DNA from 3 places in the Streptomyces sp. NPDC056479 genome. Region 2 is predicted to be linked to each of the others. Evidence: riboswitches for the same ligand, from Rfam matches in the RefSeq annotation. Region 2 holds a riboswitch; each other region holds the start of a gene.
What was found. Region 2 has a riboswitch for cyclic di-AMP ahead of ACFQ6S_RS16095 (M23 family metallopeptidase). Riboswitches for the same ligand answer to the same signal wherever they lie in the genome.
Positions count from the first base shown of each region.

Region 1: it holds a riboswitch for cyclic di-AMP, as region 2 does, so the genes downstream of both, ACFQ6S_RS23895 (transglycosylase family protein) here and ACFQ6S_RS16095 (M23 family metallopeptidase) in region 2, are expected to answer to the same signal.
Region 3: it holds a riboswitch for cyclic di-AMP, as region 2 does, so the genes downstream of both, ACFQ6S_RS35975 (NlpC/P60 family protein) here and ACFQ6S_RS16095 (M23 family metallopeptidase) in region 2, are expected to answer to the same signal.

Region 1 is NZ_JBHTRZ010000006.1:99,815-107,666, reverse strand. It holds gene ACFQ6S_RS23915 (SurA N-terminal domain-containing protein) at 1-53, shown strand, start outside; gene ACFQ6S_RS23910 (nucleoside triphosphate pyrophosphohydrolase) at 124-1,107, shown strand; gene ACFQ6S_RS23905 (cytochrome P450) at 1,256-2,536, shown strand; gene ACFQ6S_RS23900 (transglycosylase family protein) at 2,703-3,737, shown strand; cyclic di-AMP (ydaO/yuaA leader) riboswitch at 3,947-4,146, shown strand; gene ACFQ6S_RS23895 (transglycosylase family protein) at 4,151-4,840, shown strand; gene eno (phosphopyruvate hydratase) at 5,219-6,505, shown strand; gene ACFQ6S_RS23885 (septum formation initiator family protein) at 6,617-7,093, shown strand; gene ACFQ6S_RS23880 (DUF501 domain-containing protein) at 7,152-7,670, shown strand; gene ACFQ6S_RS23875 (exopolyphosphatase) at 7,792-7,852, shown strand, end outside.
Region 2 is NZ_JBHTRZ010000003.1:1,030,699-1,038,550, forward strand. It holds gene ACFQ6S_RS16085 (HPr family phosphocarrier protein) at 179-460, shown strand; gene ACFQ6S_RS16090 (GntR family transcriptional regulator) at 624-1,319, opposite strand; gene ACFQ6S_RS16095 (M23 family metallopeptidase) at 1,508-2,293, opposite strand; cyclic di-AMP (ydaO/yuaA leader) riboswitch at 2,307-2,469, opposite strand; gene ACFQ6S_RS16100 (M16 family metallopeptidase) at 2,671-4,059, opposite strand; gene ACFQ6S_RS16105 (M16 family metallopeptidase) at 4,056-5,411, opposite strand; gene ACFQ6S_RS16110 (DNA topoisomerase (ATP-hydrolyzing) subunit A) at 5,994-7,852, shown strand, end outside.
Region 3 is NZ_JBHTRZ010000011.1:44,828-52,679, forward strand. It holds gene ACFQ6S_RS35965 (glucarate dehydratase family protein) at 198-1,457, shown strand; gene ACFQ6S_RS35970 (NAD-dependent epimerase/dehydratase family protein) at 1,595-2,653, shown strand; cyclic di-AMP (ydaO/yuaA leader) riboswitch at 2,795-2,999, shown strand; gene ACFQ6S_RS35975 (NlpC/P60 family protein) at 3,008-4,429, shown strand; partial or broken gene ACFQ6S_RS35980 (TIM barrel protein) at 4,485-4,667, shown strand; gene ACFQ6S_RS35985 (hypothetical protein) at 4,681-4,848, opposite strand; gene tgmB (ATP-grasp ribosomal peptide maturase) at 4,917-5,861, opposite strand; gene tgmA (putative ATP-grasp-modified RiPP) at 5,877-6,068, opposite strand; gene ACFQ6S_RS36000 (hypothetical protein) at 6,271-6,459, opposite strand; gene ACFQ6S_RS36005 (esterase-like activity of phytase family protein) at 6,531-7,724, opposite strand; gene ACFQ6S_RS36010 (MFS transporter) at 7,778-7,852, opposite strand, start outside.

The sequences.
Region 1 (7,852 bases), on a different contig from region 2:
AGACGCCGTGGGTGCGCGAGGTGACGGCGGCGGGGACGCCGCAGACGATGTGACCGCCGGGCTGTCCCGCCCGGCCTGTGGATAACTCCGGGGGTCGTCGGTCGCTTGGGTTACGTTCGGATCGTGAACGCAACCAGTCCCGAAGCCGCCGCCCCCGGCCGCATCGTCCTGCTCACCACCAGCCACCGCGTCGCCCCCGGCCTGCTGTCCTGGCCCGCGTGGCAGGTGCTGCACTCCGCCGACCGTGTGCTGTGCGCGGACGGCGCGCATCCGCAGCTGCCGTATCTGCGCGAGGCCGGGATCAGCGTCGACGAGGCCGCCCCGACCGCCCAGGACCTGATCGAGGCGTGCGCCGGCGGCCGCACGGCCGTGGTCGTGGCGACCGGAGAGGGCGAGCCCGCACTCACCGACGGCCTCGCCCGCCTCGCCGGCACCGGCCGCGTCCAGATGCCGGACCTGGAACTGCTCCCTGCCTCCTACGACCTGCCCGGCGCCCGTCTCCTCGACCTCGTCCAGGTCATGGACCGCATCCGCACCGAGTGCCCGTGGTCCTCCCAGCAGACCCACAAGGGCCTGGCGAAGTACGGCATCGAGGAGGCCTACGAACTCGTCGAGGCGATCGAGGACGGCGACCGCGACGAACTCCGCGAGGAACTGGGCGATGTCCTCCTCCAGGTCGTCTTCCACGCCCGTATAGCGGAGGAGGACCCGGAGGCCCCCTTCTCCATCGACGACGTGGCCGGCGGCATCGTCACCAAGCTCATCCACCGCCACCCCCATGTCTTCGGCGACGAGACGGCGACGACCCCCGAGGAGGTCAAGGAGCACTGGCTGCGCACCAAGGCGGTGGAGAAGCAGCGCGAGTCGGTGACGGAGGGCATCCCCCTCGGCCAGCCGGGACTCGCCCTCGCGGCGAAGCTGGCGTCCCGGGTGCGGACGGCGGGCCTTGAGGTGCCGCTGCCGACGGGCGAGGGCCTCGGGTACGAGCTGCTGGCGATGGCGGTCAGAGCGGAGGCGGCCGGGGTGGACCCGGAGGCGGCCCTGCGGGTGGCGGCACGCGCCTACCGGGACGCGGTGCGAGCCGTTGAAGGCCTCGGCGCCCAGTAGCGTCCCCCGCCCTCGCCGGACTCCCCGCTTCCCCGCGCCCTCAGCAGAACCCTCGTTTCCCGGCCCCCTCGCCTTCGCACTCCCCCCAGACGGCCCCCGCTTCCCGCCCCCTCGGCAAATCCCCCAACCCGCCAGCTACCGTCAAGGAGTGACCAACCAGCCCCACCCCCCGACCCCCACCCCCGCGGCCCCCGAGCTCTTCACCTGGGAGTTCGCCACCGACCCCTACCCCGCGTACGCCTGGCTCCGTGAGCACGCCCCCGTGCACCGGACCCGGCTGCCCAGCGGGGTGGAGGCCTGGCTGGTCACCCGGTACGCCGACGCCAAGCAGACCCTCGCCGACCCCCGGCTCTCCAAGAACCCGGCTCACCATGACGAGCCCGCGCACGCCAAGGGCAAGACCGGTATCCCGGGGGAACGCAAGGCCGAGCTGATGACGCATCTGCTCAACATCGACCCGCCGGACCACACCAGGCTCCGCCGGCTCGTCTCCAAGGCCTTCACGCCCCGCAGGGTCGCCGAGTTCGCCCCCCGGGTGCAGGAGCTCACGGACCACCTCATCGACCAGTTCGCGCGGAAAGGGAGTGCCGACCTGATCCATGAGTTCGCCTTCCCGCTCCCCATCTACGCCATCTGCGACCTGCTCGGCGTCCCCCGCGAGGACCAGGACGACTTCCGGGACTGGGCGGGCATGATGATCCGGCACCAGGGCGGCCCGAGGGGCGGGGTCGCGCGGTCGGTGAAGAAGATGCGCGGGTATCTGGCCGACCTCATCCACCGCAAGCGCGAGGCACTCCCCGCCACCCCCGACCCCGGGGAGGACCTCATCTCGGGCCTGATCCGCGCCTCCGACCACGGTGAGCACCTCACCGAGAACGAGGCCGCGGCCATGGCCTTCATCCTGCTGTTCGCCGGTTTCGAGACAACCGTCAATCTCATCGGCAACGGCACCTACGCCCTGCTCACCCACCCCGAGCAGCGCGCCCGTCTCCAGTCCTCCCTGGCCGCCCACGACACCGCCCTCCTCGAGACCGGCGTCGAGGAACTCCTGCGCTACGACGGCCCCGTCGAGCTCGCCACCTGGCGGTTCGCCACCGAGCCGCTCACCATCGGCGGGCAGCAGATCGCGGCCGGCGACGCCGTCCTCGTCGTCCTGGCCGCCGCCGACCGCGACCCGGCGCGGTTCGGCCACCCGGACGTCCTGGACCTGGGCCGCCGTGACAACCAGCACCTCGGTTACGGCCACGGCATCCACTACTGCCTCGGCGCCCCGCTCGCCCGTCTGGAGGGCCAGACCGCCCTCGGCACGCTCCTCACCCGCCTCCCGGACCTCCGACTCGCGGCGGATCCGGGGGAGTTGAGATGGCGCGGCGGACTGATCATGCGCGGACTGCGCACTCTTCCGGTGGAGTTCACCCCGCTTGGGTGAGTCTGTCCGCCCTCGCGAACGTGACATGCGCTCAAGTCTGTGATCTTCACGTGATCTACGCGGCATTAACTTGTGACAAGTGATCGTCTGCCTATACGTTCACGGATCAACAAGGCGCCCAGGTTTCACGCGCCACAGTCACTGCTGTCTCGTGAAAGGCGCCCGCATGCTCTCCGGGAACGGTCGTCACCGTCGCCCTCGTCAGGCTCCGGCTCTTCTCGTCGCGGCCGGGGTGACCGGTTCCGCCATCGCCATCCCGCTCCTCGGTGCCTCGGGCGCCAGCGCGGCCGACGGCAATGTGTGGGACAAGGTCGCCGAGTGCGAGAGCGGCGGCTCCTGGAGCGCCGACACCGGCAACGGGCGGTACGGCGGACTCCAGTTGACCCAGGACGACTGGGAGAAGTTCGGCGGCCTCGACTACGCCTCCACCCCCGACCTGGCCAGCCGCTCGCAGCAGATCGCCGTGGCGCAGGACGTCCTGGCGGACCGGGGGACCAGCCCCTGGGGCACCTGTGCGGTGCTCAACGGGCTCACCAAGGCGTCCGGCTCGGTCGACCTCGACACCGGGGTGGCGGAGGACTCGCCCTCCGAGGTGTCCGGATCCTCCGGATTGCTCGATTCGCCCAAGTCGTCCAGCTCGTCCAGCTCGTCGGGTTCATCTGATTCATCGAGTGATTCCGAGTCCTCCGGCGCGTCGGCCTCGTCCGGCGATGCCTCGAACTCGCCGAGCGACTCATCCGACGCTTCGTCCGAATCGCCCGATAATTCCTCGTCTTCGCCCTCATCGTCCGCTTCGGCCGACAAGTCTGCGAAGTCCGATGCGTCACCCGACTCGGAAGCCTCACAGTCGCCGGACAGCTCTCCCATAGAGACCCCCAAGAGCGACAATCAGGACAACTCTGAGCAGGATGCGGGCTCCTGGAGCCTTGTCGACACCGGGTCGATCGACGACGCGGCGGCCGGCTCCGGGCGTCATCGCGGCCCCAGCGCCGACGAGAGCGCCGCCGTCGAGGGCGCCGTCAAGTCCTCCGGTCGCCACGCCTCGTACAGCGTCCGCCCCGGCGACACTCTCGCCTCCATCGCCGACTCCCTTGAGCTCGAGGGCGGGTGGCGCGCGCTGTATGACGCGAACAAGAAGGCCATCGGCGCCGACGCGAACCACATCTTCGCCGGTCAGACCCTGGACGTCCCTGCCGAATAATGGTCGAACAGGGCGAAAAACAGCGGCAGTTCGCGTCACGTTTCGCCATGTAATGTCCGTTTTGAAAGCAGTGAGAGATAGATCTCAGAAGCCCTGATCGTCTTTGTAATTCCCCGATTCGCGTGTCTACGGTCATGACCGCTCGCCACCAGTGCGAGCCCCGACAGCCGTCACGCCGAATCCTGCCGGCGGCCGTACGGGAACAGTCGTCGCGTCAAGCGCCGTAGGCAGGAGCGGGGGACCCAAGGTTTGCGCCGGGTCCGGCAGTTGAGGTCCTTCGGGGCCGCACGGCCGGAACCGGCTCGGGGTGAAGTCGCGCAGCGGGAGCCGAGAGGCGAACGTGCGCGGCCGGGCAACTCAACCGGCCCGAACCCGACAGCTCACCTCGTAGGCGTCGGTGAGGGGATCCAACCATGCTGTTTTCCAGCAAGGGCAAGCACCGTCGTCCGTCCAAGGCCGCTCGCGCCATCGCCGTCGTCGGCGTCACCGGTGCCGCCGCCGTCGCCGCCCCGCTGATGGCCGCCGGCAGCGCCTCGGCCGCCACCGCCTCCGAGTGGGACGCCGTCGCCCAGTGCGAGGCCGGCGGCAACTGGTCGATCAACACCGGCAACGGCTACTACGGCGGTCTGCAGTTCTCCGCCTCCACCTGGGCCGCGTACGGCGGTACCCAGTACGCCTCCACCGCCGACCAGGCCACCAAGGCCCAGCAGATCGAGATAGGCGAGAAGGTCCTCGCGGGCCAGGGCAAGGGTGCCTGGCCGAACTGCGGCACCGGCCTGTCGAGCGCCGCCTACAACGGCTCCTCCGCCAGTGGTTCCTCGCAGAGCAGCGAGACCACCACCCGCTCCTCCGAGCAGCAGTCGGCCTCCCGCTCCGCCGACCGCCCGGCCGCCAAGAAGAGCACCAAGACCGTCACCACCCCGACCGGCAAGAAGGTCAAGAAGGGTGACGGCGAGTACAAGGTCGTCAAGGGCGACACCCTCAGCTCGATCGCCGAGAAGAAGAACGTCAAGGGCGGCTGGGAGAACCTCTTCAAGCTGAACAAGGACATCGTCGAGGACGCGAACCTGATCTACCCGGGTCAGCAGCTGCACCTGAAGTAAGCCGGCGCGGCGGGCCGCGACATCCGGCGGCCCGCGGTACTACGCGGCCGACAGCTGAACCACAGCGCCTTCACATCCGTGGACCTCATAGTGAAGGCGTCGTGAGGGCCACCCCCGTCCCCACGAACTCCCCGCCTCGGTGCGTTTTCCCCCGTACGCACCGGGGCGGGGCTCTTTCTTGTGCGGGTCCGAGCGCGGGTCCGAGCGCGGGTCCGGACACGGGGCCGAGCGCGGATCGTTTTTGTTCCGTTCGGAAACAATTTACTCTCGGTTCTGTCCACGGGGCGGTCGACCGCTGGCCGAACGCCCGGAGCCGGTTAGGCTCGTCTCGCAGTACCCACCGCGGTCTGCGTACCCGCGTCACATCCGAAGAAGGAGATGCTCGTGCCGTCCATCGACGTCGTCGTAGCCCGGGAAATCCTGGACTCCCGAGGCAACCCCACGGTCGAGGTCGAGGTCGGCCTCGACGACGGCAGCACGGGTCGTGCCGCCGTCCCGTCCGGCGCCTCCACGGGCGCCTTCGAGGCCATCGAGCTCCGCGACGGTGACCCCAACCGCTACCAGGGCAAGGGCGTCGAGAAGGCCGTCCTCGCCGTCATCGAGCAGATCGGCCCGGAGCTGGTCGGCTACGACGCCACCGAGCAGCGCCTGATCGACCAGGCGATGTTCGACCTGGACGCCACCGACAACAAGGGCTCGCTCGGCGCCAACGCCATCCTCGGCGTCTCGCTCGCCGTCGCGCACGCCGCCTCCGAGGCCTCCGACCTCCCGCTGTTCCGCTACCTCGGTGGCCCGAACGCGCACCTGCTCCCCGTCCCGATGATGAACATCCTCAACGGTGGATCCCACGCGGACTCCAACGTCGACATCCAGGAGTTCATGATCGCCCCGATCGGCGCGGAGTCCTTCTCCGAGGCCCTGCGCTGGGGCACCGAGGTCTACCACACCCTCAAGAAGGTGCTGAAGAGCCGCGGCCTGTCCACCGGCCTCGGCGACGAGGGCGGCTTCGCCCCGAACCTCGGCTCCAACCGCGAGGCCCTCGACCTCATCCTCGAGGCCATCAAGGAAGCCGGTTACGCCCCCGGCGAGCAGATCGCCCTCGCGCTCGACGTCGCCGCCTCCGAGTTCTACAAGGACGGCAAGTACCTCTTCGAGGGCAAGGAGCGCTCCGCCGCCGAGATGACGGAGTACTACGAGGAGCTCGTGGCGGCCTACCCGCTCGTCTCCATCGAGGACCCGCTCTTCGAGGACGACTGGGCCGGCTGGAAGGTCCTCACCGACAAGCTCGGCGACAAGGTGCAGATCGTCGGCGACGACCTGTTCGTCACCAACCCGGAGCGCCTGGCCCGCGGCATCGACGACGGCGCCGCCAACGCGCTGCTCGTGAAGGTGAACCAGATCGGTTCGCTCACCGAGACCCTCGACGCCGTGGAGCTCGCCCAGCGCAGCGGCTTCAAGTGCATGATGTCCCACCGCTCCGGTGAGACCGAGGACGTCACCATCGCCGACCTGGCCGTCGCCACCAACTGCGGCCAGATCAAGACCGGCGCCCCGGCCCGTTCCGAGCGCGTCGCGAAGTACAACCAGCTGCTGCGCATCGAGGAGATCCTCGACGACGCCGCGGTGTACGCCGGCCGCAGCGCCTTCCCGCGCTTCAAGGGCTGAGCCCGGCTGACCCCACCTGGGTAAGGCTTAGCCAGTCGTACGTACGTCCCCGTACTCGGTCCCGTACCGTGTGCGGGGACGTACGCACGTGAAAGGGGAGGCGGAGAGCCGATGGCCGTCAAGGACCGGGACCGTTTCTCCACCGCGACCAGGATCCGGTTGCTCGGCGAGCAGACCGCGGCCCGTGTCTACCGCTCCCAGACCAAGCGGCAGGCCCGGCGCTCCCGGCTCACCGGACGCGCCGCGCTGCTCGCGCTGGTGGTCTGCTCCCTCGTCGTGGCACTGGCCTACCCCATAAGGCAGTACGTCTCCCAGCGCGCCGAGATCGCCGATCAGCAGCGGCAGCAGGAGGAGGCCGCCCAGCGCGTCGAGCAGCTGCGTGACATCAAGGCACGCTGGCAGGACGACGCGTACGCCGAGCAGCAGATCCGGCAGCGGCTGCACTATGTGATGCCCGGGGAGACCGGCTACATCGTGGTCGACCCGGACGCGGTGAAGAAGTCGCGGACCGACCAGAGCGCGGCCGACCGCCCCTGGTACGCGAACATCTGGGACGGGGTCGACAAGGCCGACGCCGCCGCCCAGTGAGAACCGATCGCCCGGACCGGTCCTGAGATCGCCGGCGAGAACCGATAGAAAGACAGGCATGGAAACGCCCCCGCCGCCCACCCCGCGCACCGAGCCCACCGACGCGGACGTCGAGGCCTTCAAGCAGCAGCTCGGGCGGCCCCCGCGCGGGCTGCGCGCGATCGCGCACCGGTGCCCGTGCGGGCAGCCGGACGTCGTCGAGACGGCCCCTCGGCTGCCCGACGGCACGCCCTTCCCGACGCTGTACTACCTGACGTGCCCGAAGGCATCGTCGGCGATCGGGACGCTGGAGGCCGAGGGCGTGATGAAGGAGATGACCGCTCGGCTGGAGACGGATCCGGAGCTGGCCGCCGCGTATCGCTCCGCGCACGAGGACTACATCCGGCGCCGGGACGAGATCGAGGAGCTGACCGGGTTTCCGAGCGCGGGCGGTATGCCGGACCGGGTGAAGTGTCTGCATGTGCTGGTCGCGCACTCGCTGGCGGCCGGGCCCGGGGTGAATCCGCTGGGGGACGAGGCCATCGCGATGCTGCCGGAGTGGTGGCGGAAGGGGCCGTGCGTCGTTCCGGCCGAGTGATCTCGCCCCCGCCGCCCCTGGACCCCCGCATCGGCCCTGGACGGGCCTCGTCCTCGAACGCCGGACGGGCTGAAAGATGCGGACCGGTGTTGAAAATATCCCGTACGTCAGAAGGGCACCCATGACCCGCGTCGCCGCCATCGACTGCGGTACGAACTCCATCCGGCTCCTCGTCGCCGACG
Region 2 (7,852 bases):
GGGCCCAGAGTACGGCTCGCGTACGACAACGGCGCGAGGCAGTCTGTGGAGGACGAACGTCGGGTCGAGGCCGCGACCCGAAGGTCACCGAAGGGCGGGACGTCCGTCCCGTTCCGGCATGCTTCACGGGTGTGGGAAACTGGTCTAGACAACCCTGAGAACCGAAGGGCAGCATCACATGGCTGAGCGCCGCGTCAACGTCGGCTGGGCCGAGGGCCTTCATGCCCGCCCCGCCTCCATCTTCGTCCGAGCCGCCACGGCCACAGGCGTCCCGGTGACGATCGCCAAGGCTGACGGCAACCCCGTCAACGCGGCCTCCATGCTGGCCGTTCTGGGCCTGGGCGCCCAGGGCGGCGAGGAGATCGTCCTCGCCTCCGACGCCGAGGGCGCGGACGCGGCCCTCGAGCGACTGGCGAAGCTGGTCGCCGAGGGTCTCGAGGAACTGCCCGAGACGGTCTGAGCCGCCTCGATTGTCGTTCGCGCGGCTCGTCGCTTCTAAGACGTCACCGCGCACACCTGAAGGGCTCGCTCGAATTATCGGGCGAGCCCTTCGCATTTCCCGATCACGGGCAGCATAAATAATCCCCGCCCATTTCTTTCCCTCTTTGTATACGGCGCCTGTGTTAATGCCGCAGGCTCGGCATGTTTACGGGATGTTGCGAATTCCTCACACGCTCCGCGCGCTCGCCGCCGGAGCCGAACCGCAGGCGGTGCGAGGACAGCGACCGTTCGATATGCAGCGCCGTGACCGCGCGGGCGCGTTCGCCGTCGCCGCGCGCCACCGCGTCCACGATCGCGCCGTGCTCGGTCCAGGACTCGACGGGGTTGACGGGTGCCTCCACGGCGTACATCCAGGCGACCTTGTGGCGTAGTTGGGTCAGCACCGAGGACAGGCCGGGGCTGCCGGAGGACTGGGCCAGCGTCTCGTGGAACCAGCTGCCCAGGGAGCGCAGATCCTCGCTGTTTCCGCGCCTGGCCCGCTCCTGCCCCAGCCTTACCAGGCCGCGCAGGACCTTCAGATGGGCCTCGGTGCGCCGCTGGGCGGCCCGGGAGGCGCCGAGCGGTTCCAGGAGGGTGCGCATCTCCAGCAGGTCGGCGGCCTCCTGCTCGGTCGGTTCGGCGACGCACGCGCCCGCGTGCCGCCGGGTCACCACGAAGCCCTCCGCCTCCAGGGTGCGCAGGGCCTCCCGGACGGGGACGCGGGAGACGCCGTAACGGCGGGCGAGGACTTCCTCGGTGAGTCGGCCGCCACGCTCGTAGACACCGGCCACGATGTCGTCCCGGATCGCCGTGCACACCGAATGCGCCGGAATACGCATGACCGACCTCCGCTTAATCCCCGTGAAACGTCGACGAATGACGTGTTCGCAGTGACTCTATTGCAACCGGCCAGAATTTCCGACGGAGGGCCGGAATCCATGGATATTTTTTGGTCAGCGGATCAGGGTCGGAAACGCCGAAAGCCCCGGCTCGGGAGCCGGGGCTTCGGGGAGGTGCGCCGGTGGCGTCAGATGTTCACGCCGTGCGAGCGCAGGTAGGAGACGGGGTCGATGTCGGAGCCGTACTCCTGCGTCGTGCGGGCCTCGAAGTGCAGGTGCGGCCCGGTGACGTTGCCGGTGGCGCCCGACAGGCCGATCTGCTGGCCGGGCGTGACGGTCTGGCCGACCGAGACGCCGATGGACGACAGGTGGCCGTACTGGGTGTACGTGCCGTCGTTCATCTTGATCACGATGTTGTTGCCGTACGCCCCACCCCAGCCGGCCTCGACGACCTTGCCGGAGGCGACCGCGTGGACGGTGGTGCCGCTGGCGGCGTGGAAGTCGATGCCGGTGTGGCTGCCGGAGGACCAGACGGCTCCGCCGGCCTTGTAGCCGGTGGAGACGTACGAGCCCGCGATCGGGGCGACGTAGGACAGCAGGCGCTTGCGCTCGGCCTCGCGAGCGGCGCGCTCCTTGGCCTCCCGCTCCTTCTTGGCCTTCTCGGCCGCCTTCAGACGCGCGGCCTCCTCGGCGGCCTTCTTCGCGGCGGCGGCCTCCTTGGCGGCCCGCTCCTGGGCGGCGGCCTGGGCGTCGAGCTGGTCGGCGATCGAGTTCTCGACGGTGATGGCGGGTATGAGGCCGGTCTGCTCCGCGGCGGGTTCGGCGGCGAGCGCCGGAGCGGCCAGGGTGCCTATGACACCGGTGGCGGTGAGCGCGGCGACGCCGGCAGCGCGGGCGGTGGTGCGCTCGAACCGGCTGGGCCGGCGGTGCTTCCCGGTGGGGCGGTTCTTCCCGGTGGCGCAGGTGAACGCCATGTAGTGGCTGGTCCTTTCCTTCCTTCTCGCCTACCGGGTTAGCTGACGGGTTCGGAGCAGGAAGGTCTCCTACGGACCCCCTCGCACAGGCGCGGGCGTCCGATTCACCCCAGGGACTTCGATGGGTCCCCGGCTCCCCTGGCTCGCGCCGTACGGGGACTCGGCGATGGCTGTCCGGTGCCGCGGCTGCGGCGCACTGCCTGACGGACAGCCCGGAAGACGCTAAACGGGGCATCTTTCAATCCCCAAACGGATCAGGGCTTTTGTAGCGCATCCCACAGGCCAGACAGGCAACCTCTCCTCAATTCGGGCATAAAGGGGCCCTGGTGACTCTTGCGTCACCAGGGCCCCTCAGCGCGCGTGGCGCCGTCTCGCGTCTACTCGGCCGCCACGACGGTGACTTCGCCGATGCCGAGGGCCTCGACGGGCTCCCGGATCTCGGCCGCGTCGCCGACGAGGATCGTCACCAGACGGTCCACCGGGAAGGCGCTCACGGCCGCGGCAGTGGCCTCGACGGTGCCGGTCGCGGCGAGCTGCTGGTACAGCGTGGCCTGGTAGTCGTCGGGCAGGTGCTGCTCGACCTGGTCCGCCAGCGTGTTCGCCACGGAGGCCGCGGTCTCGTACTTCAGCGGCGCCACCCCGACGAGGTTCTGCACGGCGAAGTCCCGCTCGGCGTCGGTCAGCCCCTCGGCGGCGACACCGCGCAGGACCTTCCAGAGGTCGTCCAGCGCGGGGCCGGTGTTCGGGGTGTCGACGGAGCCGCTGATGGCGAGCATCGCCGCGCCCGTGCCGTCCGGGGCGGAGCGCAGGACCTGCCCGAACGCGCGCACGCCGTAGGTGTAGCCCTTCTCCTCGCGCAGGACCTTGTCCAGGCGGGAGGTGAGGGTGCCGCCGAGGCAGTACGTGCCGAGCACCTGCGCGGGCCACACGCGGTCGTGCCGGTCGGAGCCGACACGGCCGATCAGCAGCTGCGTCTGGACCGCGCCGGGGCGGTCGACGATGACGACGCGCCCGGTGTCGTCCGCGGTCACCGGCGGGACGGGCCGCGGCTCGGCCGGGGAGCCGGTCCAGGCACCCAGGGTGTCGCCGAGCAGCGCGTCGAGGTCGACATCGGTGAGGTCGCCGACGACCACGACGGTGGAGGTCACGGGGCGTACATGCCGCTCGTAGAAGGCGCGTACGCCCGCGGAGTCGATGCCGGCGACGGTGTCCTCGGTGCCCTGGCGCGGGCGGGACATGCGCGAGGTCGCCGGGAACAGCTCCTTGGAGAGCTCCTTGGCGGCTCGGCGCGAGGGGTTGGCCAGCTCGTGCGGGATCTCGTCGAGCCGGTTGCGCACCAGGCGCTCGACCTCGGCGTCGTCGAACGCGGGCGCCCTGAGCGCGTCGGCGAGCAGGCCGAGCGCCTTGGCCAGACGGGAGACCGGCACTTCGAGGCTGACCCGGACGCCGGAGTGGTCGGCGTAGGCGTCGAGCGTGGCACCGCAGCGCTCCAGCTCGGCGGCGAACTCCTCTGCGGTGTGCTTGTCGGTGCCCTCGGACAGGGCGCGCGCCATGATCGTGGCGATGCCGTCGACGCCCTTGGGCTCGGCGTCCAGGGGCGTGTCCAGGAGCACCTCGACGGCGATGACCTGCTGGCCGGGGCGGTGACAGCGCAGGACCGTCAGGCCGTTGTCCAGCTTGCCGCGCTCGGGCGCCGGGAACGCCCAGGGCCGGGCCTGGCCGGCCTGGGGCTGCGGGTGGAACTCCATGCTGGCGAGCTCGGTCACTGGGCCGACTCCTCGTTCTCGTCGGTGGTGGCGGCGTCCAGTTCCTCGTCCTCGGCGGCGACCGGCTCGTACACCAGCACCGCGCGGTTGTCGGGACGCAGCCGTGCCTTGGCGACCGCCTGGACCTCCTCGGCGGTGACGTCGAGGACGCGCTTGACCGCGGTGAACGCCAGCTGCGGGTCGCCGAACAGGACGGCGTACCGGCACAGTTCGTCGGCGCGGCCCGCGACCGTGCCGAGCCGGTCCAGCCACTCGCGCTCCAGCTGGGCCTGGGCGCGCTCCATCTCCTCGGCGGTGGGGCCCTCCTGCGCGAAGCGGGCGAGCTCCTCGTCGACGGCCGACTCGATGACGGGGACCTCGACATCGCCGGAGGTCTTCACGTCCAGCCAGCCCAGGGAGGGCGCACCGGCCAGGCGCAGCAGGCCGAAGCCGGCCGCCACGGCCGTACGGTCGCGGCGCACGAGCCGGTTGTAGAGGCGGGAGGACTCGCCGCCGCCGAGCACGGTCAGCGCCAGGTCGGCCGCGTCGCACTCGCGCGTGCCGTCCGTCGGGAGGCGGTAGGCGGCCATCATCGCGCGCGCCGGGACGTTCTCCTCGACGACCTCGCGCAGCTGCTCGCCGATGACCTCGGGCAGCGAGCCGTCGCGCGGGGCGGGCTTGCCGTCGTGCGACGGGATGGTGCCGAAGTACTTCTCGACCCAGGCGAGCGTCTGCTCGGGGTCGATGTCGCCGACGATGGACAGCACGGCGTTGTTGGGCGCGTAGTAGGTGCGGAAGAACGCGCGGGCGTCCTCCAGGCTGGCCGCGTCCAGGTCGGCCATCGAGCCGATCGGTGTGTGGTGGTACGGGTGTCCGTCGGGGTACGACAGCGCGGTCAGCTTCTCGAAGGCGGTGCCGTACGGGACGTTGTCGTAGCGCTGGCGGCGCTCGTTCTTCACGACGTCCCGCTGGTTCTCCAGGCCCTCCTCGTCGAGCGCCACCAGGAGGCTGCCCATGCGGTCGGCCTCCAGCCACAGCGCGAGCTCCAGCTGGTGGGCCGGCATGGTCTCGAAATAGTTGGTGCGCTCGAAGCTGGTGGTGCCGTTCGGCGAGCCACCGGCGCCCTGGACGAGCTCGAAGTGCCCCGTGCCCTTCACACTGCTCGAGCCCTGGAACATCAGGTGCTCGAAGAGGTGGGCGAGTCCGGTACGGCCCTTGACCTCGTGGCGGGAGCCTACGTCGTACCAGAGGCAGACCGCGGCGACCGGCGTGAGGTGGTCCTCGGAGAGCACCACACGCAGGCCGTTGGCCAGGCGGTGCTCCGTCGCGGTGAGGCCGCCGGATTGTGCCTCCGGTGTGGCCGTGTGACCCATGGGCAAGGTGTCCTTCCGGTCGCGTGCGCTGCGTTCTGCCGAGCAGTTCGGCTTGAGTTCCTGCCACTGTATGCAGCGTCCGAAGGCTCGGCGAAGTTCCCGTTCAGAACGCCTTGGGTGCGCGGCTGTGTGCGGGGCGCAGGAACGCCCCGCGGGGACAGCCTGTCGCTTTCCCGCCTTCGGCGGGCTCGCACGGCTCTTGTCGATCACTCCGGCGAGTGAACGGTTTGGTGGCGTGAGCTTGCCAAAGGGGTCGGCGCACGGCGGGCGGGCGGCTTCGGAGTCCTGAGTACGACGTCGGAGGGACGCTCGCCGAGCGGTGTTCCGTCCCGGTGGCGGTTGTCGCGACTGCCGGGGAGATCTCGCCCGGCACGCCACGCTTTCCCGTGACAAGAACCCTGTCGACCTGGGCGGTTGCTGCCCGATCGGTCCCCTCGGTCGCGAGTGGGGCCGGCCGTCGGCGACACTTCTCACGCGCCGTGCGGGAGGCCAACATCGGGTCCTGGTCGGTGGTTGTCAGTGCCGCGGTCCACAATGGTCCGCGTCATGTCCGTCAAACGCTTCAGCAAGGAGCCGGCAGCGATGGCCCGCCGCAGCACGAAGACCCCGCCGCCCGACGACTCGTACGAGGAGAAGATCCTCGACATCGACGTCGTCGACGAGATGCAGGGCTCCTTCCTCGAGTACGCGTACTCGGTCATCTACTCCCGAGCCCTGCCGGACGCTCGCGACGGCCTCAAGCCGGTGCACCGCCGCATCGTCTACCAGATGAACGAGATGGGCCTGCGCCCCGACCGCGGCTATGTGAAGTGCGCCCGCGTCATCGGCGAGGTCATGGGTAAGTTGCACCCGCACGGCGACGCGTCGATCTACGACGCCCTGGTGCGCATGGCCCAGCCCTTCTCGATGCGCGTCCCGCTGGTCGACGGCCACGGCAACTTCGGCTCGCTGGGCAACGACGACCCGCCGGCCGCCATGCGGTACACCGAGTGCCGGCAGGCCCAGGCGACGAGCCTGATGACCGAGTCGATCGAAGAGGACACGGTCGACTTCACGCCCAACTACGACGGCCAGGAGCAGGAGCCGGTGGCGCTGCCCGCCGCCTTCCCGAACCTCCTGGTCAACGGCGCGTCGGGCATCGCCGTCGGCATGGCCACGAACATGCCGCCGCACAACCTCGGCGAGGTCATCGCCGCCGCCCGTCATCTGATCCGGCACCCGAACGCGGATCTGGACGCCCTGATGAGGTTCGTCCCGGGCCCCGACCTGCCCACCGGTGGCCGGGTCGTCGGCCTCGCGGGCATCCGGGACGCCTACGAGACGGGCCGCGGCACCTTCAAGATCCGCGCCACGGTCGAGATCGAGACCGTGACGGCCCGCCGCAAGGGCCTGGTCGTCACCGAGCTGCCGTTCACGGTCGGCCCGGAGAAGGTCATCGCCAAGATCAAGGACCTGGTCGGCTCGAAGAAGATCCAGGGCATCGCCGACGTCAAGGACCTCACCGACCGTGCGCACGGCCTGCGTCTGGTCATCGAGATCAAGAACGGCTTCGTGCCGGAGGCGGTCCTGGAGCAGCTCTACAAGCTGACGCCGATGGAGGAGTCCTTCGGCATCAACAACGTCGCACTGGTCGACGGCCAGCCCCTCACCCTGGGCCTCAAGGAACTCCTGGAGGTCTACCTCGACCACCGCTTCGAGGTCGTACGGCGCCGCAGCGAGTTCCGCCGCAGCAAGCGGCGCGACCGTCTGCACCTGGTCGAAGGCCTGCTCACGGCGCTCGTCGACATCGACGAGGTCATCCGTCTGATCCGCTCCAGCGAGAACAGCGCACAGGCGAAGGAACGCCTGATGGAGCGCTTCTCCCTGTCCGAGGTCCAGACCCAGTACATCCTCGACACACCGCTGCGCCGCCTCACCAAGTACGACCGCATCGAGCTGGAGGCCGAGAAGGACCGGCTCAACCAGGAGATCGCCGAGCTGACCCGGATCCTCGACTCGGACGCCGAGCTGCGCAAGCTGGTCTCCTCCGAACTGGCCGCGGTGGCCAAGAAGTTCGGCACCGAGCGGCGTACGGTGCTGCTGGAGTCGGCGGGCACAACGGTCACCGCCGTATCGCTGCAGGTGGCGGACGACCCGTGCCGGGTGCTGCTGTCCTCGACGGGCCTGCTGGCCCGTACGGCGAACGGCGACCCGTTCGCGGACGACGGCGACGCGAAGCGCTCCAAGCACGACGTGATCATCTCCGCGGTGCCGGCCACGGCGCGCGGTGAGGTGGGCGCGGTGACGTCCACGGGCCGGCTGCTGCGGATCAACGTCATCGATCTGCCGCAGCTGCCGGAGACGGCGTCGAGACCGAACCTCGCGGGCGGCGCGCCGCTGTCGGAGTTCGTGTCCCTGGACGACGGCGAGACCTTGGTCTGCCTGACCACGCTCGACGAGTC
Region 3 (7,852 bases), on a different contig from region 2:
CACACAACCCTCGGTGGCTGGTTTTCCCGGGGTGACCCGAAACCGCCCCACGGAGAGCCTCCGTCAGAGGTCCGGCGAGATCCGGCAACCATGTCTTGACATACGACGGGAGCGATTCATAGCTTGATTGATCATCTAGGTGCGTGAAGTGAGTTCACGTACATGCACATGAACCACGGCCTGGAGGCGGTCCGCGCATGAGCAGCACCGACGGCACCCGGATCCGCGAGCTGATCGTCACCCCGATCGCCTTCCGCGACCCGCCCCTGCTCAACTCCAACGGCGTCCACGAGCCCCTCGCCCTGCGCGTCATCCTCCAACTCGTCCTGGAGGACGGCACGGTGGGCCTCGGCGAATCCCCGGGCGGCGCCGCCCGTCTGGAGCGACTGCGGGCGGCCGCGAAGGTGGTCGTCGGCATGGACGTCTTCGACACGACGGCCGTGACGGCCGCGGTCGACGCAGCGCTGCTGCCCACCGTGCCCAGTTCCCACGAACGCGGCTGGACCACCTCGGCGGTGGAGGTCGCCTGCCTCGACGCCCAGGGCAGGCTGCTCGGCCGTCCGGTCAGCGATCTGCTCGGCGGCAGGGTCCGGGACTCGGTGCCCTTCGCCGCGTACCTCTTCTACAAGTGGGCGCAACACCCCGCCCTCGACGGCCGCCCGGCGGTCGGCGACGACTGGGGTGAGGCGCTCGATCCCGCCGGGATCGTCGAGCAGGCCCGGCTGATGCAACAGCGGTACGGCTTCCGTTCGTTCAAGCTCAAGGGCGGCGTCTTCCCGCCGGACGAGGCGATCGCGGCGATCAGGGCGCTGGCGGAGGCCTTCCCCGGCCTGCCGTTGCGCCTGGACCCCAACACGGCCTGGACGGTGGAGACTTCGCGGTACGTGGCACGCGAGCTGGACGGCGTACTGGAGTACCTGGAGGACCCGACCGCGACCATCCCCGGCATGGCCGAGGTCGCGAACGACGCGCCGCTCCCTCTTGCCACCAACATGTGTGTGATCGCCTGGGAGCATCTGAAGCCGGCGATCGAGCAGAACGCGATCCAAGTCCTGCTGACCGACCACCACTACTGGGGCGGACTGCGCCGCACCCGTGAACTGGCCGCCGTCTGCGAGGCGTTCGGCATCGCCCTGTCGATGCACTCCAACTCGCACCTGGGCATCAGCCTCGCGGCCCTGACCCATGTGGCGTCGGCCATTCCCGGCCTCGACCACTCCTGCGACACGCACTACCCGTGGAACTCGGCCGACGACGTGATCGTCCCCGGCGTCCTGGAGCTGCGCGACGGGGCGGTCGAGGTCCCCACCGGACCCGGCCTGGGGGTGGACCTCGACCACGACGCCCTCGACCGGCTGCACCGGCTGTACGTCGACTCGGGGGTGCGCTCCCGTGACGACACCGGCTACATGCGGCGGATCCACCCGGAGTACGAACTGCGACTGCCGCGCTGGTGACCTCGACGCGGTGCCGGACGCCGGCCGCGGCGAGGACCTTGGCGTCCCGAGCGATCGGGCTCCATCGCAGCCATGGCCCCGCACGGGCAACGCCGCTACCGTGATCGACCGGCTTCCGCGCGGGCGAAGGAGTGAGGGTGGGCGCAGACGGGTCGACGGCCGTGTTGGTAACCGGTGGCAGCGGGTTCGTCGGCAGTCATCTGGTGAAGCGGCTGCTGGAGCGCGGTCATCGGGTGCACGCCACCGTACGGAGCTCGGCGGCCACGGCCAAAGTGCGGCCGCTGCGGGAGATGCAGGAGGCGCACCCCGGGCAACTGTCGCTGTTCGAGGCGGACCTGCTGGCCGAGGGTTCCTTCGACGAGGCGATGACGGCGTGCCGGACCGTGTTCCATGTGGCGTCGCCGTTCCGTATGCCGGAGAAGATCAAGGACGGGCGCCGGGACATGGTCGACCCGGCCCTGCTCGGCACGCGCAATGTGCTGGCGGCCATCGAGCGGACGCCCACGGTGGACAGGCTCGTCCTGACCTCGACCGTGGGCGCGATCTTCGGCGACTACGCGGACGTCCTGGAGATGGACGACGGGGTGCTGTCGGAGCGGTACTTCAACACCACCAGCACGGTGGAGAACAATCCGTACCACTACGCGAAGACGGTCGCCGAACGCGCCGCGTGGGACGCGGAGGCCGCGCAGGGGCGTTGGCGCATGGTGTCGGTCAACCCCGGCCTGATCCTGGGTCCGTCCCTCACGCCCACCTCGGAGTCGGGCAGTCTGTTCCTGCTCCAGGAGCTGTTCAACGGCTACTTCTTCTACGGCGCACCGGACTTCAGCTTCACCACGGCGGACGTGCGGGAGGTGGCCGACGCGCACATCGCGGCGGCCGAGAACCCGGACGCGAAGGGCCGTTACATCGTGGCGTCCGAGACCATGACGTCGTTCCACGAGATGTCCCGCATCCTGCGGACCCGATACCCCCGCGATCTCCGCCTCCCGCGCACCGCGCTCCCGCACTGGCCGGTGCGCGTCCTGGGTCCGGCCTTCGGACTGAGCCAGGATTACATCCGCAAACACCTTGGCATCCGGTTCCGGGTGGACAACAGCCGCAGTGTGAGCGAACTGGGCATCACCTACCGCCCGATCGAGGAAACGGTCCTGGATCACTACGAAGCGTGGCGACGTAGACGCACCGCGCAGTAAATCGGGCTCCCGCTCCGCGCAAGCGTCGAAGGTCACAGAAACGTATCGGACATTTAACGCCTCAACCTTCACGGGAGGCGCACAAGTTGGCTAGGTTACGGCTCAGACCGCACGACGATCTCCGGCGAACCCCGCCGGGACGCGCGGCTTCCGCCGAGTCCGGTGCGCCCGCAGGGTTCACTGGAGCCGGGGACCCAACCGAACTTGGGGTGAATCGGCCAACTGCCCCTCGGGGCACAGGCCGTAGGGCACACCTTCCGGAACAACCGCCCGAACCCTCCCCCAGAGCCTGAACGGCCTGGGGGTACCCCCACCGCTAACTCGGTAGGCGGATCAGGAAGGAGTACGTCGCCCATGGCGCCGGAAGGCACCGCGCGGCCGGGGGCTCTCAGCCTCCCCGGCATGCGCAACTCCGCACTCGCGTCAGCGGCCCTCACGTCGGTGGCCCTGCTCGGCCAGACGGCGGGCGCCACCCCCTCGGCGGCGGACGAGACGCCCAGCCGTGAAGAGGTCGGCCGACGCATCAGCTCGCTCTACGACCGGGCCGAGACCGACTCGGGGACCTTCAACGCCACCCGCGCGGCGTCGACGGGACCGCGCAAGCGCGCCGCCCGGCCGGCGGACTTCGGATCCTCGCCCGCCGCAGCGCCCCGGGCCGGCGAGAGCAGGGGCGGCGACCCCGCACTCGACAGCGTCACCCGGCAGTGGTTCGACGTCGCACGCGCAAAGCTGGGTCCGACCGTGCCGGCGGTGCTGCCGAGCGACCGGACGCCGGACCGGCCCGCCCCGCAGCGGCCTCCGCGCGAGCTGGACGGCCCCGACCGGGCGCGGGACTCCTCCGGCCGCCCGGCGCTGGAACTCACGGCCGGGCCGGCCGCCGAGTCGACGTCCGCTCGGGCCATCGGCGCGGCTCCCCTCGCGGAGCTCACCGCCGGCCCGATCGCCGCCCTGCCGCCCGCCCCGCCGGCACCGGGAGCGGACCTTCAGGCCACCCAGGTCATCCCGCCCGTCCTCGCTCTCCCGGCCGGAAACGCCCCGGACACGGCCTGGGACACCGCACCGGCGGCCGAGCCGCAGCAGCGCTCCGCACTGCGGACGACCAAGGAGCAGAACCAGCGCAAGCTGGACCGGGCCCGGCAGTTGCTGTCCACCTACCTCGCGCGGCAGAACGATCCGCTCACGGCGCCGCTGGTCCTGCCCGCGGCTGACAACTGGAGCGCGACGCCGGATCCGATCCAGCCCTCACCCGAGGCACAGTGGCAGGCACTGCAAGCGCAGTCGGCCGCCGACCTCACCACGGTCCCGCCCGGCGCCACGGCCTGGCCCGCGGCCGCGCCGGCCCCCATCGCCGACGTCCTCGCGCTCCCGGTCACGGACCAGACCCTCGGCGCCTACCCCGCCCTCACCTCGACGGGGCCGCAGGACACCCGGTCCATCCGCGCCCTGGAGTTCGCCCGCGCCCAACTCGGCAAGCCCTGCGTCTCGGGCACGACCGGCCCGGAGGCATACGACGGCCCCGGCCTCACCCAGGCAGCCTGGAAGGCCGCCGGCATCAGCCTCCCGCGCACGGCTCAGGAGCAGGCGATCGCCGGCCAGGGGGTCGCCCTGACCCGTCTGGAGCCCGGTGACCTGGTGCTCTTCCATGCCGGGCACGTCGGTATCTACTCCGGGAACGGCATGATGATCCACGCCCCGGGGCCGGGGGCCATCATCCGCGAGGAGTCGATCCACTACGCCGGCGAGGCGGCGATCCACAGCGCGATACGCCCCGCCTGAGCGGTCGACCGGCCATCACCACCCCGTCTCCTTCGAGGCGGGGTGGTCGTGCGTTGCCCGTATCCACCAGCACCTGGACATCGGCCAGGGCGAGATCGACTGGGACGCCTTCTTCGGCACGCTGCGCGAACTGAACGTCGACGGCGTCGCCACGGCCTGCGTCTTCGCCTGGGAGGAACGGGCCGAGGAATCCTCGGCGTTCATGCTGGACCGCATCCGCAAGGAACTGGCCGCGTAGGCCGCAGGGCAGTTCAGGCGGCCTTCAGCGCGAGCGGCAGGGTGCTGAGGCAGCTGTGGAGGGGGCGACGCTCCCTCAAGTGGTGCCACACGGCGGACAGATCGCTCTCGGCGCGCAGCCGCGGATCGGCCAGATTCAGCGTGTCGATCTCCTCCGGAGCGATCGTCCGCCGCGTGGTCATCGCGTCTTCCTCCCCGTCCCGCCGTTGCCCGTATGTCCCTGGCCCGACCCAACGTAGTGCGGGCCGGCTCACCCGCCGCGGCGTTCCGCCCCGCGCTGCGCCAGCCACAGGGCGACCGTCTCCGCGATGGGCTGCCCGGTCTCCAGCTCGACGAAGCCGAACTGGCCGCTCTGGTTGCACTCCAGGAACCACCAGATGCCGTCCTCGTCCTCGGCGAAGTCGAAGGCGGCGTACGCCAGTCCGGCCAGAGTGACGTACTCGTGCACCGACTTGCCGATGCGGTCCGGGACCGGAACCGGTTCCCAGCCGTGCCCGGTGTCGCCGTAGCGGCCGTCGACCTGGTCGGGTTCGGCGGCCTTGCGTGCGGCGAACAGCCGGGGACCCACGCTGGTGAGGCGGATGTCGGCCCGTTTGCGGACGTACCGCTGGAGCAGCGCGGGCCCGGCCGCGACGGCCGAGAAGTCCGCGTCGGGGCCGACGAGGGTGGTGGGCAGGGCCAGCGCCGGCTCACCGGGCGGCGGCCCCGAGGCGGACTTCACCACGACGTCCCGGTACTCCTCGGCGAACTCCCGCGCCAGCCGGGGTGCCGTGGTGAAGACCGTCGGCGGCACGGCGAAGCCGCTGACGTGGGCGACCCGCAGCTGCCAGGGCTTCAGCCGGGCCTGGTCGGCGTTGCGCGGATGGTTCATCCACCGTGCGGTGGCGGAGTAGAGCATCCCGTACAGCGCCTGCCGGGTCTCGGCGGTCAGCCAAGGTGAGGGCTCGGCCGCGTGCGCGGCCGGTTCGCCGGGCCTGCGCACCCAGATGGAGCGCAGACCGCCCATGCTGAGCACGTGTCCGTTGACCGACAGGTGGCCGTCGAAGTCGCCGTGGGCGTAGTCGGCGGACAGCACGGCCTTGCCCGGCAGGTCGGCGGGGTCCAGGCGCATCACGGGCGTTCCCGTCCCGTGCAGCCTGGCCACCACCATGTCGGCGGTCACGTCCTCCTCGGACGTGAGGATCAGAACCGTCATGCGCGGCCCGGTCCGTCAGTCGTCGAAGTGGGTCGCGGACCCGGCGGTGGACGTCGTCGTGCCGGCCGCGAGCATCAGGTCCGGGTCACTGACGGCGGGGCGTCCGTCGGGAAGAACGTTCAGTTGCCTGGCCGCGTCGAAGTGATAGGGGATCACCGCGCTCGGAAGCCCCCTGGATATCGCGTAGTTGAGAGTGAACGGTCGCACTCGAAGCCTCCACGGTCGTTGTCTGAGTTACCGTCCTTTACGCGTCACTTGCGTAAGGAATTCATCACTTTCCGCCACATCAGGGTGAACGTGGTCACACATCAAGGGCACCAGCCGCTTGCACGGTCCCCACAAGTCACTCATCGGACGCGGCGCGAGAACTGTCACCGGTGACTGGGCGAGCGGTGCCCGGTGGGCCCCCTCAGGCCTCCGCGGCGTCCGAGCGCAGTGCGCGGAGCAAGGGCGGGGCGGCCTGGGTCAGTTGGGTGATCTGATCGTCGATCAGCCCGATGCCTGCGTCGAGCGCCTGCATGCCCGGCGTCGCGCCGAATCCGGCGAACTCCCGCCAGGTGATGACCGGCTGGTGCTCCCGTAAGGCCTCGTACGCCATGGCGGCGCCGGATGTGTCGTTCCGTGTGCTGGACCGATCGCCCCCTCGACCGGTCCAGCCACGCCCGGAGGTCAGCGGAACGCGCGCTTGTCGGCGTGCAGTCGCTCCGCGAGCCGGATGGTGATGAACTCGTTGTCGTCCGCCTGGCCGGCCGTACGGCCCGAGGAGAACGGGAAGTTGTTGTCGTTCAGGACGGCCAGCGTCCGGTCGTCGACGAGGTTCACGTCCTCGATCGTCTGGAAGGGGAAGCGGAAGGTCTCCCCGAAGCCGCCGAGCCCCTTGGGGTTGGCGATGTCCAGCAGGTCGGCGACCAGTGTCTTGTCCATCAGCCCGTCGCCGTTGCGGTCCCGGGTGTCGGCGAGGTAGATCCGCTTGAACTTGGCCGTGTCGCCCTGCCCGCCATCGCGCTCGATGACCAGGAACCGGTGCCGGTCGACGGCGATGGCGTCCCCGATGGCGTTCGCGGTCGACTCCAGGCGGTAGACGAACCGCTTCCCGGTGTACGCGCGCATGCGCAGGTCGAACTCGCTGAACCGCAGATCGCCGGGGGTGTCCCCGTTCACGGTGCCTTCGAGGAGCGGGTAGAGACGGCGGCCGTCCACGGAGCGGACCAGGCCCTCGAAACCCTTGCTGCTCGCTATGTTCGGCTGGGCGCCGTCCAGGTACGGGTTCTCCGGCGCCTTCACCCCGTCGAGCGCGATGGGAGCCTCCAGGAGGCGGCCCTTGGCGGAGAAGTGCAGCAGCCAGGGGCCGAACTCGTCGCCCAGCCAGTACGTCCCATCGGGCATCCGCTGGATCGACTCGACGTCGAAGTCGGCGCCGGTGAGCACCCGGTCGGCCCGCGTCAGCGGGAACGACACGTGGCGGTCGGGGTCGCTCAGGTTGAACCCGCCGAGCACCTTGACCTCGCCGGTCCGCGTGTCCGGCTTGATGCGGTGGACGCGCAGCTGGAAGTCGGCGCTGTTGGCCTTGTTGCCGTAGCCGTTGTCCGACAGCACGTCGAAGGTGCCGTCACGCCGGTTCACGACACCGCTGAAGCCCTGCACCGGCTGGTGCGCGAACGGCGCCGCGATTCCGTTGAAGGGGCCCGCACCGATGGCGGAGCCGGACGGCTCGCTGCCCGGCACGAACGTCTCGGCGGGCAGCGACGCGAAGCCGGTCAGCGTGGCCCGGCCGAAGTCCTGCCCACCGCGGTCGGCCACGGCGGGGGACGCGAGGCCGACGGTCAGCACCGCGGCACTGACCATGATCGTAATTCTTCTCATGGCGCGCACAGTAAGAGCGCCGGGTGACGGGTGTGCCAACGACAGACGTCGAGTCAGGGAGTCGGCATCCCGCCGCCCTGCAGCCGCTCCAGGTCCGAAGGGCGGACCTGGATGACGAGCAGGGCGAT